Regions from separate parts of the Klebsiella sp. M041 genome, predicted to be linked through region 1. Evidence: predicted binding sites of a transcription regulator. Region 1 holds the regulator's gene; each other region holds the start of a gene.

Region 1 (6,941 bases):
CCATCAGACAGGCGCCAAACATCCCGTTCTGCACCCGATCGGAGGGGCAGCCGACGTTGAGATTGATCTCATCATAGCCGCGCGCCTCGGCCAGCTTCGCGCACTGCGCCAGGGCCTGCGGATCGCTGCCGCCGAGCTGCAGGGCAACCGGGTGTTCTTCTTCGCTATAGGCCAGATAGTCCCCTTTGCCGTGAATAATCGCCCCGGTGGTCACCATTTCGGTATACAGCAGCGTATGCCGCGACAGCAGCCGCAGGAAGTAGCGGCAATGCCGGTCAGTCCAGTCGAGCATCGGCGCGATGGAGAAGCGGTGAGCAGGAAAAACAGGTGACGTTGATTCAGGCATCATGGCGAATAAATAAGCATCCGGGTAAAAAGGGGCGCTACTATAGCATAAAGATAAACCACAGGCGCGTAGTGCGCCGCGCTTCGCCCCTTCCCGGTGTCGATTACTTTATCCGCGGTTTGCCGTCATGTGGGCCAAAGAACTGCGGCGGATGATCAACCCAGCGATCCTGGCGCGTCGCGGCATAGCCGGGATTGAGCGGGTAGTAAATTCGGTTGTACTTTTTGTTGGCCTCACCCACCACCAAGAGACGAACCTCCTGCTCGGTGTTATTGAGAAAGGTGTGGCAAACGCCGGTGCCGGCGGGGAAACCCACGCTATCGCCCGGCTCCAGCTTCCAGAGATAGCCGTTTATCCACACTTCCGGATAGCCCTCCAGCACATAGATGAACTCTTCCTCATCGCTCTCCGCGTGCGGGTAAGAGGTGCGCCGCCCGGGCGGCAGTCTCTCGTGGTGGATGCCCAGCCGGTTGAGGCGTAAACCGCGCCCCAGCGGCGCGCCAATGGAAAAACGCTCCGGGCTGTCGGGATAAGTGGCATCGTCGGGCCCTTCCAGTTCGCGCCAGTGGCGAATGCAATCAGGTCGTTTCATCGTTTTCTCCCGAAAATGAGACACTTCAGATATAGCATACCCTGGGTCAGGCGTGTTGCGATTAAATCGGGCATACGGTTTTAACGACCGGCTAAGGCGCAGCCTCCACGAGCGTCAGCGGCCAGCGCCAGGGAGTGGACTGGCGCCGACAATCTGAAGTATGACCCGCATCACCCGTCGGGTCTCGGCGTTTTCCGCGGAACGTGATAAAGTAACAGATTCAATTTCACGCAACCTGAGGATGCTCATGGATAAGACCCCTTCGCAAGAGATGTTAGCGCATGCTGAAAAGCTGTGTGCGCAACGCGGCGTACGCCTGACCCCACAGCGTCTGGAAGTGTTGCGCCTGATGAGCCTGCAGCAAGGGGCAATCAGCGCCTACGACCTGCTGGATCTGCTGCGTGAGAAAGAGCCGCAGGCGAAGCCGCCGACGGTCTACCGCGCGCTGGAGTTTTTACTCGAGCAGGGTTTTGTCCACAAGGTGGAATCGACCAACAGCTATGTGCTGTGTCATCTCTTTGACCAGCCAACCCACAGCTCGGCCATGTTTATCTGCGACCGCTGCGGCGTGGTGAAGGAAGAGGCGGCTGAAGGGGTGGAAGATATCATGCACACGCTGGCGGCCAGAATGGGCTTCGCCCTGCGCCACAACGTGATTGAAGCTCATGGCCTTTGCGCGAGCTGCGTGGAAGTGGAAGCCTGCAGCACGCCGGGACACTGCCAGCACGATCATACGATTCAGCTCAAAAAGAAAGCCCGCTGAGCGGCAGCCGCAGCGGGAAAAAGGGTTAACGGCGCGTCCCTGCGCCATTTAGACAGGCACTAACACAAATGCTTCATTCTTCGGATCACGGAACGCTACCAGCGATAGTCGTTCTTATGCTCCCAGTCTGAGACTTCTTTCTCAGCCTGATCTTTCTCATAGCCGTAACGCTCCTGAATTTTGCCGACCAGCTGGTCGCGCTTCCCTTCGATTACGGTCATATCGTCATCGGTAAGTTTGCCCCACTGTTCCTTGGCTTTACCTTTCAACTGTTTCCAGTTACCGCCGATTTCGTCTTTATTCATGATAACGTCCTCATCATTCGGTGGGTTTACAGCCCGTTTTGTGCCGGACATGGTATTAACTATAGATGAGAATGCTGGCGCCGATTCGTTATTCGGAATTTTTAACCATAGCCCTCACTGGAAACGCTGAAGGTGGTTTTCCCGGCACGCGCTACGCTCGGCCGGGCTACTGAGTCGATCCGGCAAGCCTGGCGCGACCGGAGGACGTTCACCGATAACGGCGAGCTAGAGAAAGGGCTAACTAAACCAGGTGCCGCGTCGCCAGTGGCGGCGCCAGATCAGCGCCAGCGACAGGCCTCGCAGCGCGAGAAACGCCGCCAGCGCCAGCCACAGGCCATGATTGCCGAGCGCCGGGACCGTAAGCAGCGTCACGGCGAAGCCGGCCGCGGCGACCGCCATACTGTTCCGCATCTCCGCGCCGCGCGTCGCGCCGATAAACATGCCGTCCAGCAGATAGCACCAGACCCCGACCACCGGCAGGATGGTCTGCCAGATCAGATAGCGATCGGCCAGCTGCTGCAGGGAAGGCAGCGAGGTTAACAGCGCGATGATGTACTCCCCCGCCAGGCTGTAAACCAGGGCAAACGCCAGCGCCACCATACCGGACTGCCGGCAGGCCGCCCGCCACACCTCCAGCAGCTGGCTGCCGTCGCGCGCGCCGTAGGCCTGGCCGGAGTGGGCCTCCACGGCATAGGCAAAGCCATCCAGCGCGTAGGCGGTAAAGGTCAGCATGGTCATCAGTACGGCGTTGACCGCCACGATATCGCTGCCCAGACGGGCGCCGTAGACGGTCAGCGCGCCAAAGCACAGCTGCAGCAGCAGGGAGCGCAGCATGATGTCGCGATTCAACGCCAGCAGACGGCGCATGTCGCCACGCCAGGCGTTTTTCAGCATCGCCAGCGACACGCCGCGCAGCGTCAGCACCCGCTTCGTCATCATCAGGCCGATAATGAGTGTGGCGTACTCCGCAGTGACCGTGGCCAGCGCCGCCCCCTGGACGTTCATCCGCAGGCCCATCACCAGCCACAGGTCGAGCACAATATTCAACAGATTACCGACCACCAGCAAAATCACCGGCGCCCGGGCGTACTGGACCCCCAACAGCCAGCCAAGCAGCACAAGGTTGGCCAGCGACGCGGGAGCGCTGAGCCAGCGGATATCGAGAAATCGTCTCGCCTGCTCGAGAACCGCCCCGCTGCCGCCGACGATATGCAGGGCGAGGTTAATCAGCGGCAGGCGAAACAGGATAATCAACACCCCGGCGCCCAGCGCCAGAGCCAGCGGCTGCACCAGCGCCCGCGCCAGTCGCAGCGGATCTTTGGCCCCCCAGGCCTGAGCGGTCAGCCCGGTGGTGCTCATGCGAAGAAACAGCAGCAGCATAAACAGGAAACTGGTGGCCGTCGCTCCGACCGCGACGCCGCCGAGGTATACCGGGCTGTCAAGGTGGCCGATCACCGCGGTATCCACCAGCCCCAGCAGCGGGACGGTGATATTGGAGAAAATCATGGGGAGTGCAAGGCGCCACAGCGCTTTATCGGCAGCGTTGAGCAGCATGTTCGGAGACCTGATTGAGGACAAACGTCGCAGCGTCATGCATCAGATGACGCTGCGCGGGGGCAGGCGTTACAGCCATTCTCCATTACGGATCACGCCAACGGCCAGACCCTCAATGGTAAAACTCTGCTGACGCAGATCGACAACGATAGGGGTAAATTCGCTGTTTTCCGGCAACAGTTCGACGACGTTGCCCTGCTTTTTCAGGCGCTTCACCGTCACTTCATCGTCAATGCGCGCTACCACCACCTGGCCGTTACGCACATCCTGGGTTTTGTGGACCGCCAGCAGATCGCCATCCAGAATACCGATGTCTTTCATCGACATCCCGCTGACGCGCAGCAGAAAATCGGCGTTGGGCTTGAACATCGACGGGTCGACCTGATAGTGGCCTTCAATATGCTGCTGCGCCAGCAGCGGCTCACCGGCGGCGACGCGGCCGATCAGCGGCAGGCCGTGCTCTTCTTCCGTCAGCAGGCGGATACCGCGCGAGGCGCCGGAGACGATCTCGATTGCGCCTTTACGCGCCAGCGCTTTCAGGTGTTCTTCCGCCGCGTTTGGGGAACGGAACCCCAAGCGCTGAGCAATCTCCGCACGCGTCGGCGGCATGCCCGTCTGGCTGATATGATCCCGAATGAGATCAAACACCTCTTGCTGCCTGGTCGTTAACGCTTTCATTCCGCCCCCTGGGTGTATATACAGTTATGCTGTGAGTATATACAGCTAACGGTGATTTTGGAACCACATGGCACACAAAAATCGGCAGATTGTTTATATTTTGCGAGGGTTAGCGAAGAACGTTAGTGATAATGGCTCCACAGCAGCGTTCCCCAGGTGATCAGCGCGATGATAATCGCCAGCAGGACCGCCGCCGACCCCATGTCTTTGGCGCGCCCTGAAAGCTCGTGATAATCCGAGCCAATACGGTCCACGACCGCCTCAATCGCGCTGTTGAGAATTTCGACTATCATCACTAGCAGGACCGAGCCAATCAGCAATACGCGGGTGATGGCGTCGACGTCCAGCCAGCAGGCTATCGCGACGGCCACGATGGCGGCGACACCTTCCTGACGAAACGCGGCCTCGTTGATCCACGCCGCGCGAAATCCTTTCCAGGAGTAACCTGCCGCCTTAATGATTCGGGTTAACCCGGTGGTATTATTGGCCATCACAAAACCTTTTTATGTAAATGACGTCGATGAGTGTACGCGTTTGCCGCGCGGTAACGGAAATTTTGCCCGCTTTCTGTTATTCTTGCCGCGCATTTGCATGATTAACCAGAGGCTTCACATCGTTTATGTCCGGCTGGCAACGAATTTACTATAAATTACTGAATTTACCATTACGGGTGCTGGTAAAAAGCAAGTCTATTCCGGCAGAGCCTGCTCAGGAATTAGGACTCGATACCTCGCGTCCGGTCATGTACGTCCTGCCCTATAACTCCAAGGCGGACCTGCTGACGCTGCGCGCCCAATGTCTAGCGCATGATTTACCTGACCCGCTTGAACCGCTGGAAATCGACGGCGCCCTGCTGCCGCGCTACGTATTCATCCACGGCGGGCCGCGCGTATTCACCTACTACACGCCAAAAGAAGAGTCCATCAAGCTGTTCCACGACTACCTCGATCTGCACCGCAACCATCCGGATCTCGATGTGCAAATGGTGCCGGTGTCGGTGATGTTCGGCCGCTCGCCGGGTCGTGAGAAAGGGGAAGTTAATCCGCCGCTGCGGATGCTTAACGGCATTCAGAAATTTTTCGCCGTCTCCTGGCTCGGCCGCGATAGCTTCGTGCGCTTCTCGCCTTCCGTATCGCTGCGCCGCATGGCGGATGAGCACGGTACCGATAAGATCATCGCCCAGAAACTGGCTCGTGTCGCGCGGATGCATTTTGCCCGCCAGCGCCTGGCCGCCGTCGGCCCGCGTCTGCCGGCCCGCCAGGATCTGTTTAACAAGCTGCTGGCGTCGAAGGCCATTGCCCGGGCGGTGGAAGACGAAGCGCGCAGCAAGAAAATTTCCCACGAGAAGGCCCAGCAGAACGCGATTGCGCTGATGGAAGAGATTGCCGCGAACTTCTCTTACGAGATGATCCGCCTGACCGACCGCATTCTCGGCTTCACCTGGAACCGCCTGTACCAGGGCATCAACGTGCATAACGCCGAGCGCGTACGCCAGCTGGCGCACGACGGCCATGAGATTGTCTATGTCCCCTGCCACCGCAGCCACATGGACTATCTGCTGCTCTCTTACGTCCTGTACCACCAGGGGCTGGTGCCTCCGCATATCGCGGCGGGTATCAACCTTAACTTCTGGCCAGCCGGGCCAATCTTCCGCCGCCTCGGCGCATTCTTTATTCGCCGCACCTTTAAGGGCAATAAGCTCTACTCCACGGTGTTCCGCGAGTACCTTGGCGAACTGTTCAGCCGCGGCTATTCCGTAGAGTATTTCGTCGAAGGCGGCCGCTCCCGTACCGGCCGTCTGCTCGATCCGAAGACCGGTACGCTGTCGATGACTATCCAGGCGATGCTGCGCGGCGGCACCCGGCCGATCACCCTGGTGCCGATTTACATCGGCTACGAGCACGTGATGGAGGTAGGGACCTATGCCAAAGAGCTGCGCGGCGCCACCAAAGAGAAAGAGAGTCTGCCGCAGATGGTGCGCGGCTTAAGCAAGCTGCGCAATCTTGGCCAGGGCTACGTTAACTTCGGCGAACCGCTACCGCTGATGACCTATCTGAACCACCATGTGCCGGAGTGGCGGGAAGCGATTGACCCGATCGAAGCGGTCCGCCCTTCCTGGCTGACGCCGACGGTGAATAACATCGCCGCTGACCTGATGGTACGCATCAACAACGCCGGCGCGGCCAACGCCATGAACCTCTGCTGTACGGCGCTGCTGGCCTCCCGCCAGCGTTCGCTGACCCGTGAGCAGCTCACCCAGCAGCTGGAGTGTTACCTCGCGCTGCTGCGCAATGTGCCCTATTCGCCGGATGCCACCGCGCCGTCCGCTTCGGCCAGCGAACTTATCGACCACGCGCTGCAGATGAACAAGTTCGAAGTCGAGAAAGACACCATTGGCGACATCATCATTCTGCCGCGCGAGCAGGCGGTGCTGATGACCTACTATCGCAACAACATCGCCCATATGCTGGTGATGCCGTCGCTGTTAGCCGCCCTGGTGACTCAGCATCGTCATCTCAGCCGCGCCGAAGTGCTGCGCCATGTGGAAACGCTCTATCCGTTCCTTAAAGCCGAGCTGTTCCTGCGCTGGGAGAAAGCGGAGCTGGCAGGAGTGATGGATGCGCTGATTGCCGAGATGCTGCGTCAGGAGCTGATCGTCATCGATGGCGATGTGATGAGCCTCAACCCGTCGCACTCTCGCTC
Region 2 (6,941 bases), on a different contig from region 1:
GTTTTCCGGATGCCAGGCCAGGGGCGCCACCAGGCTGGTGTTGCCGCGCGCGGCGCCGAACATGCCGGAGACATGCACCAGCGGCTTCATCTGCGGCACGTCGATGAGCGTCGCCAGCTTGCGCTTATTGCGGTGGCTGTAGAGATAGTCAAACAGCCGCGGCTGCCGGGTTTTCACCAGCTTCGCCATGGCGATGGTGGCGTACACGTCGGCCATCGCGTCATGGGCGTTCTGGTGTTCAATACCGTTGGCGACGGTCAGATGTTCAAGGCGGAAGCTCGGCAGACCCTCGTCATTTTCCGGCCAGGCGATCCCTTCCGGACGCAGGGCATAGCAGGCGCGCATCACGTCGAGCAGATCCCAGCGCGAGTTATCGTGCTGCCAGCTCCAGGCATAAGGGTCATAGAAGTTGCGATAGAAGATATTCCGCGTCACTTCGTCATCAAAGCGCACGTTGTTATAGCCGACGATGCAGGTTTGCGGCACCGTGAACAGATCGTGGATGCGGCGGGCAAACGCGGCCTCGTTATCCCCTTTGGCCAGCGCTTCCTGCGGGGTGATCCCGGTGATCATTACCGCCTGCGGCTGCGGCAGGTAATCGTCAGCGGGCTTGCAGTAAAACACCTCGGGCTCGCCCAGCACGTTTAACTCCGCGTCGGTGCGGATGGCGGCGAACTGCGCCGGCCGGTCAAGGGAAGGGCTGGTGCCGAAGGTTTCATAATCGTGGAATAAAAATCCGGGCTGGTTGACGCTGTCTTGCATAGTCTGTTCATTATCCGTGGTGGCGTGCGACCGGTATGGTAAACGATTTGCCCGGTCATCAGAAGGGTAACGGCAAGCAACATCCTCCGCCGTGTCATATTTTCTTGCAATTAAACCCTGATATGAAACGCGAAGTTCCGTAAAAAGGACGGCGGATCTGTAAATCTAGAGGATATGCCGTTGAAAGGCCGTTTGTTTATTGCTGTATCTTTGCTCGCTTCGAGCGTTTCCTGCGCATTTGCCGTCGACTTACCTGCTACGGTCGCGCCGCCTTCCATTCAGGCTGGCTCCTGGGTGCTGATGGATTACACCACCGGTCAGGTACTGACCGCGGGTAACGAACATCAGCAGCGCAATCCTGCCAGCCTGACCAAATTAATGACCGGCTACGTGGTCGATCGCGCCATCGACAGCCATCGTATCACCTTTGACGATATCGTCACCGTGGGGAAAGACGCCTGGGCGAAGGGCAACCCGGTGTTCGACGGGTCATCCCTGATGTTCTTAAAGCCAGGGGATCGCGTCAGCGTCCGCGACCTCAGCCGCGGGCTGATTGTCGACTCCGGCAACGACGCCTGCGTCGCGCTGGCTGACTATGTCGCCGGCGGTCAGCCGCAGTTTGTCGCCCTGATGAATCAGTATGTCGAAAAACTGCATCTGCAGGATACCCATTTCGAAACCGTCCACGGCCTCGATGCCCCGGGCCAGCACAGTTCGGCCTATGACCTGGCGGTGCTGTCGCGGGCGATTATCCATGGTGAGCCTGACGTCTACCACATGTACAGCCAGAAAAGCCTGACGTGGAACGGCATTACCCAGCAAAACCGTAACGGTCTGCTGTGGGATAAAACCCTGAACGTCGATGGCCTGAAAACCGGACACACGTCGGGCGCCGGGTTCAACCTGATCGCCTCGGCGGTGGATGGCCAGCGTCGGCTGATCGCCGTGGTGATGGGGGCCGACAGCCCGAAAGGCCGCGAGCAGCAGGCCGCGAAACTGCTGCACTGGGGGCAGCAAAACTTCGACACCGTGCAGGTGCTGCAGAAGGGGCAGAAGGTCGGCAGCGAGCGCATCTGGTACGGCGATAAAGAGCAGATTAAGCTCGGCACCGATCAGGATTTCTGGTTAGCGCTGCCGAAGGCGGAAGTGTCGCGGATTAAGGCGAAATACGTGCTGGATAAAAAGGATCTGGAGGCGCCGATCGCCGCCAACCAGCGGGTCGGCGAGATTTCGCTGTATGACGGCGACAAGGTCGTGGGCCACTATCCGTTGGTCACCCTCGAAAGCATTAATAAAGGCGGGGTGTTCTCGCGAATGAGCGATTACCTGCACCACGAGCTGTAACCACGCCAACCGCCTCTTTGCAGGCGGTTTTTTTTCGCCTGCCGCCCGGCAGACACGGTGACAACATCGCCGTTTTTTTCATCAGCCGCAATGGCGACTCTGTGAATTCGCGCACATACTGAGGGGGGATCTCCTGTTAAATTAACTGTATATTCATACAGTCATTTATCTCCAAAGGAGGCAAGATGAACTACAGCGTCACCCCCCTCGGCAAGAAAACCATTGCCGGTTTCCATCTGGTCGGGCCCTGGGATCAAACCGTCAGGCAGGGGTTTGAGCAACTGATGATATGGGTTGAGGGCCAGCAGGTGCCCGCCCGCGAGTGGCTTGCCGTCTACTACGATAACCCGGAGGACGTGCCGGCGGAAAAACTGCGCTGCGCCACCGTGGTCGCGGTTGACGAGGATTACGTCATTCCCGCCAACAGCGAAGGGGTGATCATAACGGCGATTGCCGGCGGGGATTACGCCTGCGCCCGCGCGCGGGTGGTGGATCACGACTTCGCCACCCCGTGGAGGCAGTTTTTCGACAGCCTGCTGCAGAGCACGGCGTATCGCATCGCCCCTCAGCCCTGCTTTGAGGTCTATCTTAACGACGGCAACCACGACGGCTACTGGGAAATCGACATGTATGTTCCCGTCGCCCGCGTCGCGTCGTAGCGATTTACCCCTGTTCCGGACAAGGATTTTTACATTCCCGGCACGCTCCGGGCGAAAAAGCAGTTACAATTGGCCTTTTCGTTTTGCCGGAGAGGGTTGTGCGCGCTGATAAATCACTCAAGCCATTTGAGATCCGCTTGTATCGCCATTATCGGGTGGTGCATGGTGTGCGGATTGCGCTGGCCTTTGTGCTCACCTTTTTGCTGGTGCGGCTGCTGAACGTGCCTGAGGGGACCTGGCCTCTCATCACCCTGGTGGTGGTAATGGGGCCGATCTCCTTCTGGGGCAACGTCGTGCCGCGGGCGTTTCAGCGCATCGGCGGCACGATCCTCGGCTCGGCGCTGGGGCTGGTGGCGCTGAAGCTTGAGCTTATCTCGCTGCCGCTGATGGTCCTCTGGTGCGCGGCGGCGATGTTCCTCTGCGGCTGGCTGGCGCTGGGCAAGAAACCCTATCAGGCGCTGCTGATCGGCATCACCCTGTCGGTGGTGGTCGGGGCGCCGCCGGGCGATATGCATACCGCGCTGTGGCGAAGCGGCGACGTGATCTTCGGCTCGCTGCTGGCGATGCTGTTTACCGGTATCTGGCCACAGCGGGCGTTTATCCACTGGCGCATCCAGATGGCCAGCTATGTCACCAACTTCAACCGCCTCTACCAGGCCGGCTTCTCGCCAAATCTGGTGGATCGGCCGCGGCTGGAAAAGCATCTCCAACAGGCGCTCAACGACGTCGTCAAAATGCGCGGGCTGATCACCCCCGCCAGCAAAGAGACGCACATCCAGAAGGCGATCTTCGAGGCTATCCAGACCGTCAGCCGCAACCTCGTGTGCATGCTGGAGCTGCAGATCAACGCCTGGTGGGCAACCCGTCCGGGCCACTTCGTCATGCTCAATGCGCACACCCTGCGGGAGACGCAGCAGATGACCCAGCAGACGCTGTTGGCCATCGCCCACGCGCTGTACGAAGGGAACCCTCAGCCTGTGCGCGCCAATAATGAAAAGCTGAATGAGATCGTCCTCGAACTGCGCCAGCTGATGAAAGAGCAGGGTGACGATAGCCTGGCGGAAACCCCGATCCATGGCTATGTTTGGCTCTCTATTGAACTGGCGCGCCAGCTGGAGCTGCTGTCGCATCTGATCTGCCGCGCGTTGCGCAAATAAGCACCAGATGCACCGGGTAACTGCATGGGTTGTTTCGATTCAGCAGCGTTTAGGGTTATGATAAACGCAAAGGAAAAAACATTGTCATCAGCGACTGCTAGCAGTTATGTTAGCCCTATAACGCAGTCGCTTTACGAATCCGAATCTCAATTATTAGGGGTGTAAAAATGGAAACAACTAAGCCTTCTTTCCAGGACGTACTGGAGTTTGTTCGTCTGTACCGTCGTAAGAACAAACTGCAGCGTGAAATTCAGGACGTTGAGAAAAAGATCCGTGATAACCAGAAGCGCGTTCTGCTGCTGGACAACCTCAGCGACTACATCAAACCGGGCATGAGCGTGGAAGCCATCCAGGGCATCATCGCCAGCATGAAGAGCGATTACGAAGACCGCGTTGATGACTACATCATCAAGAATGCCGAGCTGTCCAAAGAGCGCCGCGACATCTCTAAAAAACTGAAAGTGATGGGTGAAGCCAAAGTCGAAGGCTAATCCCAGCTGTCCGGCGGCGGTCAGCGTCGCCGGGCTGTTCTGCACTACCACCTCCCGTCTCTTTTTCTGCGAAAACTTTGTGCCGGCAACTGCCTCTTTCCACCGACTCTTTGCTATACTGCCCCGCGAAAACGTATTGATATCGGAAAGGTTTCTCTCATCCTGGCCGGGCATCTGACGCAGCGGCGTCAGGGCGATATCTCAACACCTCTCACCTCTCCGACGATCGATTCGCCAGAAGACATACTCAGGTGCTGACCGGGCGCGACAGAATCTCTTCCGCTGCTTTCGCCGACAGGAGTCAACCCCACGTGATTAAGTCATTCTTTGCCGCACTCTCGTTTATCAGCCGTCTGCCGGTCCCGGCGCGGTTATCTCAGGGCCTGGAGATCGAACAGTACCAGCGCAGTATCGTCACCTTCCCGCTGGTCGGTTTATTGCTCGGCGCCATCGCCGGCGCGGTGGTGTACCTCCTGCAGCCGTGGTGCGGCGTCCCGCTGGCGGCGCTGTTCGGCGCGCTGGCGCTGGCGCTGCTCACCGGCGGATTTCACCTTGACGGGCTGGCCGATACCTGCGACGGCATCTTCTCCGCCCGCACCCGCGATCGAATGCTGGAGATCATGCGCGACAGCCGGCTGGGTACCCACGGCGGGCTGGCGCTGATTTTTGTGCTGGTGGCGAAGGTGCTGGTGGTCGGCGAACTGCTGCTGCGCGATGTCAACCCCATCGCGGCGCTGGCGGCGGCCTGCGCCGTCGGTCGCGGAATGGCGGTGCTGCTGATGTATCGCCATCGCTATGCGCGGGAAAAAGGGCTGGGCAATCTGTTTATTGGCAAAATTAGCCTGCAGCAGACGCTGGTGACGATGGCGCTGGCGATCGCGCTGGCCACCGCCCTGCTGGGGCTGCAGGGGCTGCGCGCCGCGCTGATCGCCCTGGTGCTGATCTGGGGTCTGGGGTGGGCGCTGAAGCGAACCCTCGGCGGGCAGACCGGGGATACCCTCGGAGCGGCGATCGAGCTGGGTGAATTACTCTTTTTACTGGCGCTACTGTAAGGCCTGGCATCAACGGTGAGGAACAGAATGGAAACACTTTCGGCGTTACTGGCTGCCATTCCGCAGCCCGATGTGACGGGCATGGCGCGCGCGCAGCAGCATATTGATGGCCTGTTAAAGCCGCCCGGCAGCCTTGGCCGTCTGGAGAGCCTGGCGGTACAGCTGGCCGGTCTGCCGGGGCTGCAGGGGCAGCTGGCGCTGACTGAAAAAGCCATCGTGGTCATGTGCGCCGACCACGGCGTCTGGCATGAAGGCGTGACCCCTTCCCCGCAGGCGGTGACGGCCATTCATGCCGGCAATATGGTGCGGGGCAACACCGGCGTCTGCGTGCTGGCGGCGCAGGCCGGCGTGAGAGTGGAGGTGGTGGATGTCGGCATCGACGCCGAGCCGCTGCCGGGCCTGATCAACCTCAAGGTGGCCCGCGGTAGCGGGAATATCGCCCGGACGGCGGCGATGAGCCGTCAGCAGGCGGAGACGGTGCTGCTGGCCAGCATGCGTTTCACCCGCCAGCTCGCCGCCGACGGGGTGAACGTCTTTGGCGTGGGGGAGCTGGGGATGGCCAATACCACCCCGGCCGCTGCGACGATCAGCGTCCTGACCGGCAGCGACCCCGACGCGGTGGTGGGCTGCGGGGCCAATCTGCCGCTGGCGCAGCGGGGCCATAAGGTGGCGGTGGTGCGCCAGGCGATCGCTCATAACCAGCCGAACCCGGCGGACGGGCTGGAGGTGCTGGCGAAGGTGGGCGGTTTTGATCTGGTGGGTATGACCGGGGTGATCCTCGGGGCGGCCTCCTGCGGCCTGCCGGTGGTGCTGGATGGCTTCCTCTCCTACGCTTCGGCTCTGGCGGCCTGCCGCATGGCCCCGGCGGCGCATCCGTATCTTATCCCTTCGCACCTGTCGGCGGAGAAAGGAGCGCGGATCGCCCTCGACGCGCTGGGTCTGCGCCCGTATCTCGATATGGACATGCGCCTGGGGGAGGGCAGCGGCGCCGCGCTGGCCATGCACCTGTTGGATGCCGCCAGCGCGATGTACCACCAGATGGGGACCCTGGCGCAGAGCAACATTGTGCTGCCCGACAGCGCGCCAGCGTCCTGATGAAAAAGCGCATCGTCTCCACTATAGGGGGACGATGCGCTGCGTTTACAGCGCCTGCTGCCAGACCGCCTGCGGCAGTAGGTAAACCTGCGCCGGGGCGCGCATACCGTCGCTGACAATATGGCCGATACCGCTGGCCATCACCGCCAGGGTGACGTCAAAGGCGTTAAGGCTGTCGCCGAAGCCGGCGGTCAGGTTGAGCATCGAGCCATTGGCCATCAGGTAGACGGTTTTGTCAGCCATGCGGTAGGCGTTGATATACGGCATCACCTCTTCCTGAGGGTACTGGCGCAGGTACTCGCCGTCGATCTCTTCCGCCACGTGGCCGACGTTAAGGATAAACACGCCCGCTTTCGCCCGGTCCAGCGCCTGGCGATTAAC
Region 3 (3,538 bases), on a different contig from region 1:
CGGTAAAGTAAGCTCTGGCGGCAAGTCCCTTCTGTCATTTCAACGGTCAGAAACGGGCAACCGGCAGCTCCTTCCAGCGGGTGGTATATGCCGGTGACAGCATCTCCCGTTTCATCTGCCAGTCCGGCGCAATACCCCGTCCGGCAAACCAGACTTTCCCGAGTCCGGAATGATTAATACCGTCGAGCACCTTCATCAGCGCATCGCTGTGCGGCCGTGGCTGCACGTCATCGAACAGATTCAGCTGTGCAACGCCGTTCGGGCTGAAATCATTGAGCATTATCCCCGCTTTTGCGTAGCGGTGGCCATCGAGCCAGATCCTGTCCAGAGACCTGACCGCTGCCGCTATAATGTCCCGGGTGTCACGGGTAGGGGTGTTCAGTTTCTCAGTGGCCACGTTACCGTAGTACGGTTCATTAACCGCAAAAGGGGAGGTTTTGATGAAGATGCTGATATGCCGGCAGTACTGCCGCTCACCTCGCAACTTTTCTGCTGCGCGCTCGGCGTACTGGCAGACGGCCTGGCGCATTTCTTCATAGGTGGTGATCCGCTGCCCGAAGCTGCGACTGCAGACAATCTGCTGTTTCGGCGGCGGCGCTTCCTCCAGTGAAATGCAACTCTCGCCGTTCAGCTCACGTACCGTGCGCTCCAGCACTACGTTGAAGTTTTTGCGGATAAACGCGGGGTTCGTCAGCGACAGCTGCAGGGCGGTGGTGATCCCCATAACGTGCAGCTTTTTCGCTATCCGGTTCCCCACGCCCCAGATTTCTTCCACCGGCTGCAGGCTGAGTAATTTTGCCGTCCTGCGTGGATTATCGGGCGACAGCGCCAGCACCCCCCTGAATTGTGGCCATTCCTTTGACGCCCACTGCGCCGATTTGGCCAGTGTTTTTGTGGCGCCGCAGCCGACACCGATCGTCAGTCCGGTTCCACTGAGAACGTGCCCACGCAGCTGCCTGCCAAAATCCTCCAGATCCATACATTGGCCAATTCCCCGGGCATCCAGGAAACATTCGTCTATCGAGTATTGTTCGACGCGGGGAGACAGCTCCTCCAGCAGGGCGACCACGCGGTTACTCAGGCTAGCGTAGAGCTCGTAATTGCTGGAAAAAACGTACAGTTTTTCAGGAAACTGCGCCTCTTTGAGCTGGAACCAGGGGGTTCCCATCTTTATACCCAGCCGTTTGGCTTCAGCACTCCGGGCAATAACGCAGCCATCGTTGTTACTGAGAACGACGACCGGTTTTCCGCGCAAATCCGGCCTGAAAACCCTCTCGCAACTGGCGTAGAAGGAGTTGACGTCGGCCAGGGCGAACATCAGTCTGTCCCCCGGGTTTTATGAATGAAGGCCGTCACCACACCGAAAATTTGCAGCGTTTCCGGATCCGGGTACAGGGAAGGGAAGTCCGGGTTCATCGCCTGCAAGGCCGGCCGTGGCGTCAGAAGCAGGCGTTTTACCGTAAATTCACCCTCAATTTCCGCGATAACAATATCCCCGTGCCGCGGCTGTTCTGCTTTATCCACGACCATCAGATCGCCGGAATAGAGGCCAATATCAGTCATTGAGTTGCCAATCGCCCTGACAAAATAGGTGGAGTGGCGCCGGTGAATGCAGTACTCATTCAGATCCAGTTCAGACTCAGTGTAGTCCGCAGCCGGTGACGGAAAACCCGCAGGGCATCGCTCTGTGAACAAAGGAATTTTTACTATGCTGGCTTCTGATACTGCAGGAATGAACTTCATCGTATTTTCCCCTCGCTTGAAACTGTATATATATACAGTATTATTTTGCGGAGGCCGTTTTTTTTCAAGTCATCTTGTTGCCGTTGTCTGTAACCATTTGCTGTTCCTGCAAAAACAGGGAAATTTCAGAAGGATCACTGCCAGCCCGGAGAATCGTTATCTAATAAAATGTAATATACTGAAGTACAGTGTATTTATTCTGAGTGGAGTGATTATGAATACGGGTTTAAGGCAGGTTCTGCGATATGCAGGCGTCCCGGTTGACGCCGCTGAACCGGTGCGCCGGCAATTCGGTAGCCGCCTGATTTTAATCGTGACGGTTGCTCTTCTTCCGCTGTTGATTGTTGACGTCCCTCAGTGGATATTTGTGCTCTCCCAGATTATCTGGGGAAGCGGTATGTATATTGGTATCTCCGTGGCCAGTGATAAACCAGATCGCCGGTAAGCTCAGAACGAGAGGTCTCCCGGATCGCCTGGTGACGGGCAACTGATAAACCGGCGCCGTGCCATCAACACCGGATAAGGACGTCACCGGCTTGTCGTTGCCGCCGACTCCGCTTCACCCGGCCCCATCCCTCCGGTCTGTGGCCTGATTCCTGCGTCTGTCGCGTTGCGACATTTGCTTCCGCTTTTCTCCCTGTGGTCGAAATACGGGTTAGACAAACCTTTTATTCAACCTCTGCATCGCGACGGGTAGTGCTGTGCCTTCACTTTACCCGGCCGCTGCAGATGCAAGGGTTCGCTGACGCCGCCATCCTCGCCCGGTCGCAGGTTACTGATGATGCTCGCTGTTCTTCCCGTCGTTTTCTCGCTCAGGTTTCGCTCGAAAACCGTCCAGACTAGCTCCGTGCTTTATCTGCGCTGCGGCCTCCGGTGTCGCCCCTGCGTCTTCCGCTTTCCGCCGGGCTGTCGTGTCGGCACGGCACAACCCGGTGCCGCAATCTTATGAACCTGTGGAGGTTGCTATGTATCATGCCCGTCAAACCATGCTGAATGTTGAGGAGTCCGACCGTCTCTCGTTCCTGCCGGATCTGTTTGGTAACGATTTTCTGGCCGGAGAGATGCAGGTCTATGCGCTCGCTGTGAAACACATCACCGATTACTGCGGAGGCTTCTGGCATTTCATCCGAATTCCGGAGGGCGGCGGCTACATGATGCCTGACGGTGACCGTTTCCATCTGACTAACCCGGATAACTGGTTTGATCGGTCCGTCAGCGCGGATGCGGCCGGAGTTATCATTACGGCGCTGGCGATCAACCGCCGTATCTGGCTGCACCATGAACGCGGTGATGCTGCCCTGACACGCCACCTGATGCTGCGGGAATCGCAGCTGTGGGATTTCATTGACTCTCATGACGAATGCGCAGCTATTTACGCGGCTCTTGACTGATACTACATCGGGGCGCCCGACGTCCCGTTTAAGGTCTGAGACGGCACGATCTGTGGGGAGCTTACCCGGCTTCGCAGATCGGTGCGGCCGCGCGAAAATCCTGGCAGGCTTCGCCTGCCGGTGAGGCGGTTCGCCACGCCTGCGGCGCTGCGTACAGGCCTCACCTCAACAGGTCGCCAGTTAAGAATTAAGAGCGTAATATCTGCGTACCCTTTCTTCTTTTGCGGAATTTGGGTATGTCGCAGTGGAATATTGCCTCTTTTTCAAAAGAGGAGCAGGACAAAGTTGCCGTCGATAAGGTGGCCGCTGCTGTTGCCTGGCAGGAACGCATGAACAAGCCCGTCATGCCGGAACTTGTTGAACGGGAACAGCCTGAACACCTGCGCGAATATTTCCGTGAACGG

What was found. The regulator LexA, encoded in region 1, represses DNA repair genes until DNA is damaged. The targets are predictions, from matches to a motif close to TNCTGTATGTACATACAGNA.
Region 2: sbmC (DNA gyrase inhibitor SbmC) is a predicted target of LexA. The motif match lies at 2,250-2,269, and genes of this name have one in related genera.
Region 3: umuD (translesion error-prone DNA polymerase V autoproteolytic subunit) is a predicted target of LexA. The motif match lies at 1,764-1,783, and genes of this name have one in related genera.

What each region holds. Positions count from the first base shown of each region.
Region 1 covers NZ_JCAXWU010000024.1:35,037-41,977, reverse strand. The annotation lists gene dusA (tRNA dihydrouridine(20/20a) synthase DusA) at 1-349, opposite strand, end outside; gene AC6CWS_RS23315 (cupin domain-containing protein) at 450-938, opposite strand; gene zur (zinc uptake transcriptional repressor Zur) at 1,186-1,701, shown strand; gene AC6CWS_RS23305 (CsbD family protein) at 1,797-2,006, opposite strand; partial or broken gene AC6CWS_RS23300 (hypothetical protein) at 2,072-2,183, shown strand; gene dinF (MATE family efflux transporter DinF) at 2,244-3,560, opposite strand; gene lexA (transcriptional repressor LexA) at 3,630-4,238, opposite strand; gene AC6CWS_RS23285 (diacylglycerol kinase) at 4,361-4,729, opposite strand; gene plsB (glycerol-3-phosphate 1-O-acyltransferase PlsB) at 4,858-6,941, shown strand, end outside.
Region 2 covers NZ_JCAXWU010000010.1:214,615-221,555, reverse strand. The annotation lists gene sbcB (exodeoxyribonuclease I) at 1-762, opposite strand, end outside; gene dacD (serine-type D-Ala-D-Ala carboxypeptidase DacD) at 943-2,106, shown strand; gene sbmC (DNA gyrase inhibitor SbmC) at 2,292-2,765, shown strand; gene AC6CWS_RS15530 (FUSC family protein) at 2,864-3,922, shown strand; gene AC6CWS_RS15525 (DUF496 family protein) at 4,090-4,413, shown strand; gene cobS (adenosylcobinamide-GDP ribazoletransferase) at 4,725-5,465, shown strand; gene cobT (nicotinate-nucleotide--dimethylbenzimidazole phosphoribosyltransferase) at 5,493-6,560, shown strand; gene AC6CWS_RS15510 (adenosylhomocysteinase) at 6,606-6,941, opposite strand, start outside.
Region 3 covers NZ_JCAXWU010000037.1:14,313-17,850, forward strand. The annotation lists gene AC6CWS_RS25730 (Y-family DNA polymerase) at 47-1,318, opposite strand; gene umuD (translesion error-prone DNA polymerase V autoproteolytic subunit) at 1,318-1,743, opposite strand; gene AC6CWS_RS25740 (hypothetical protein) at 1,958-2,188, shown strand; gene AC6CWS_RS25745 (antirestriction protein) at 2,709-3,134, shown strand; gene AC6CWS_RS25750 (DNA polymerase III subunit theta) at 3,371-3,538, shown strand, end outside.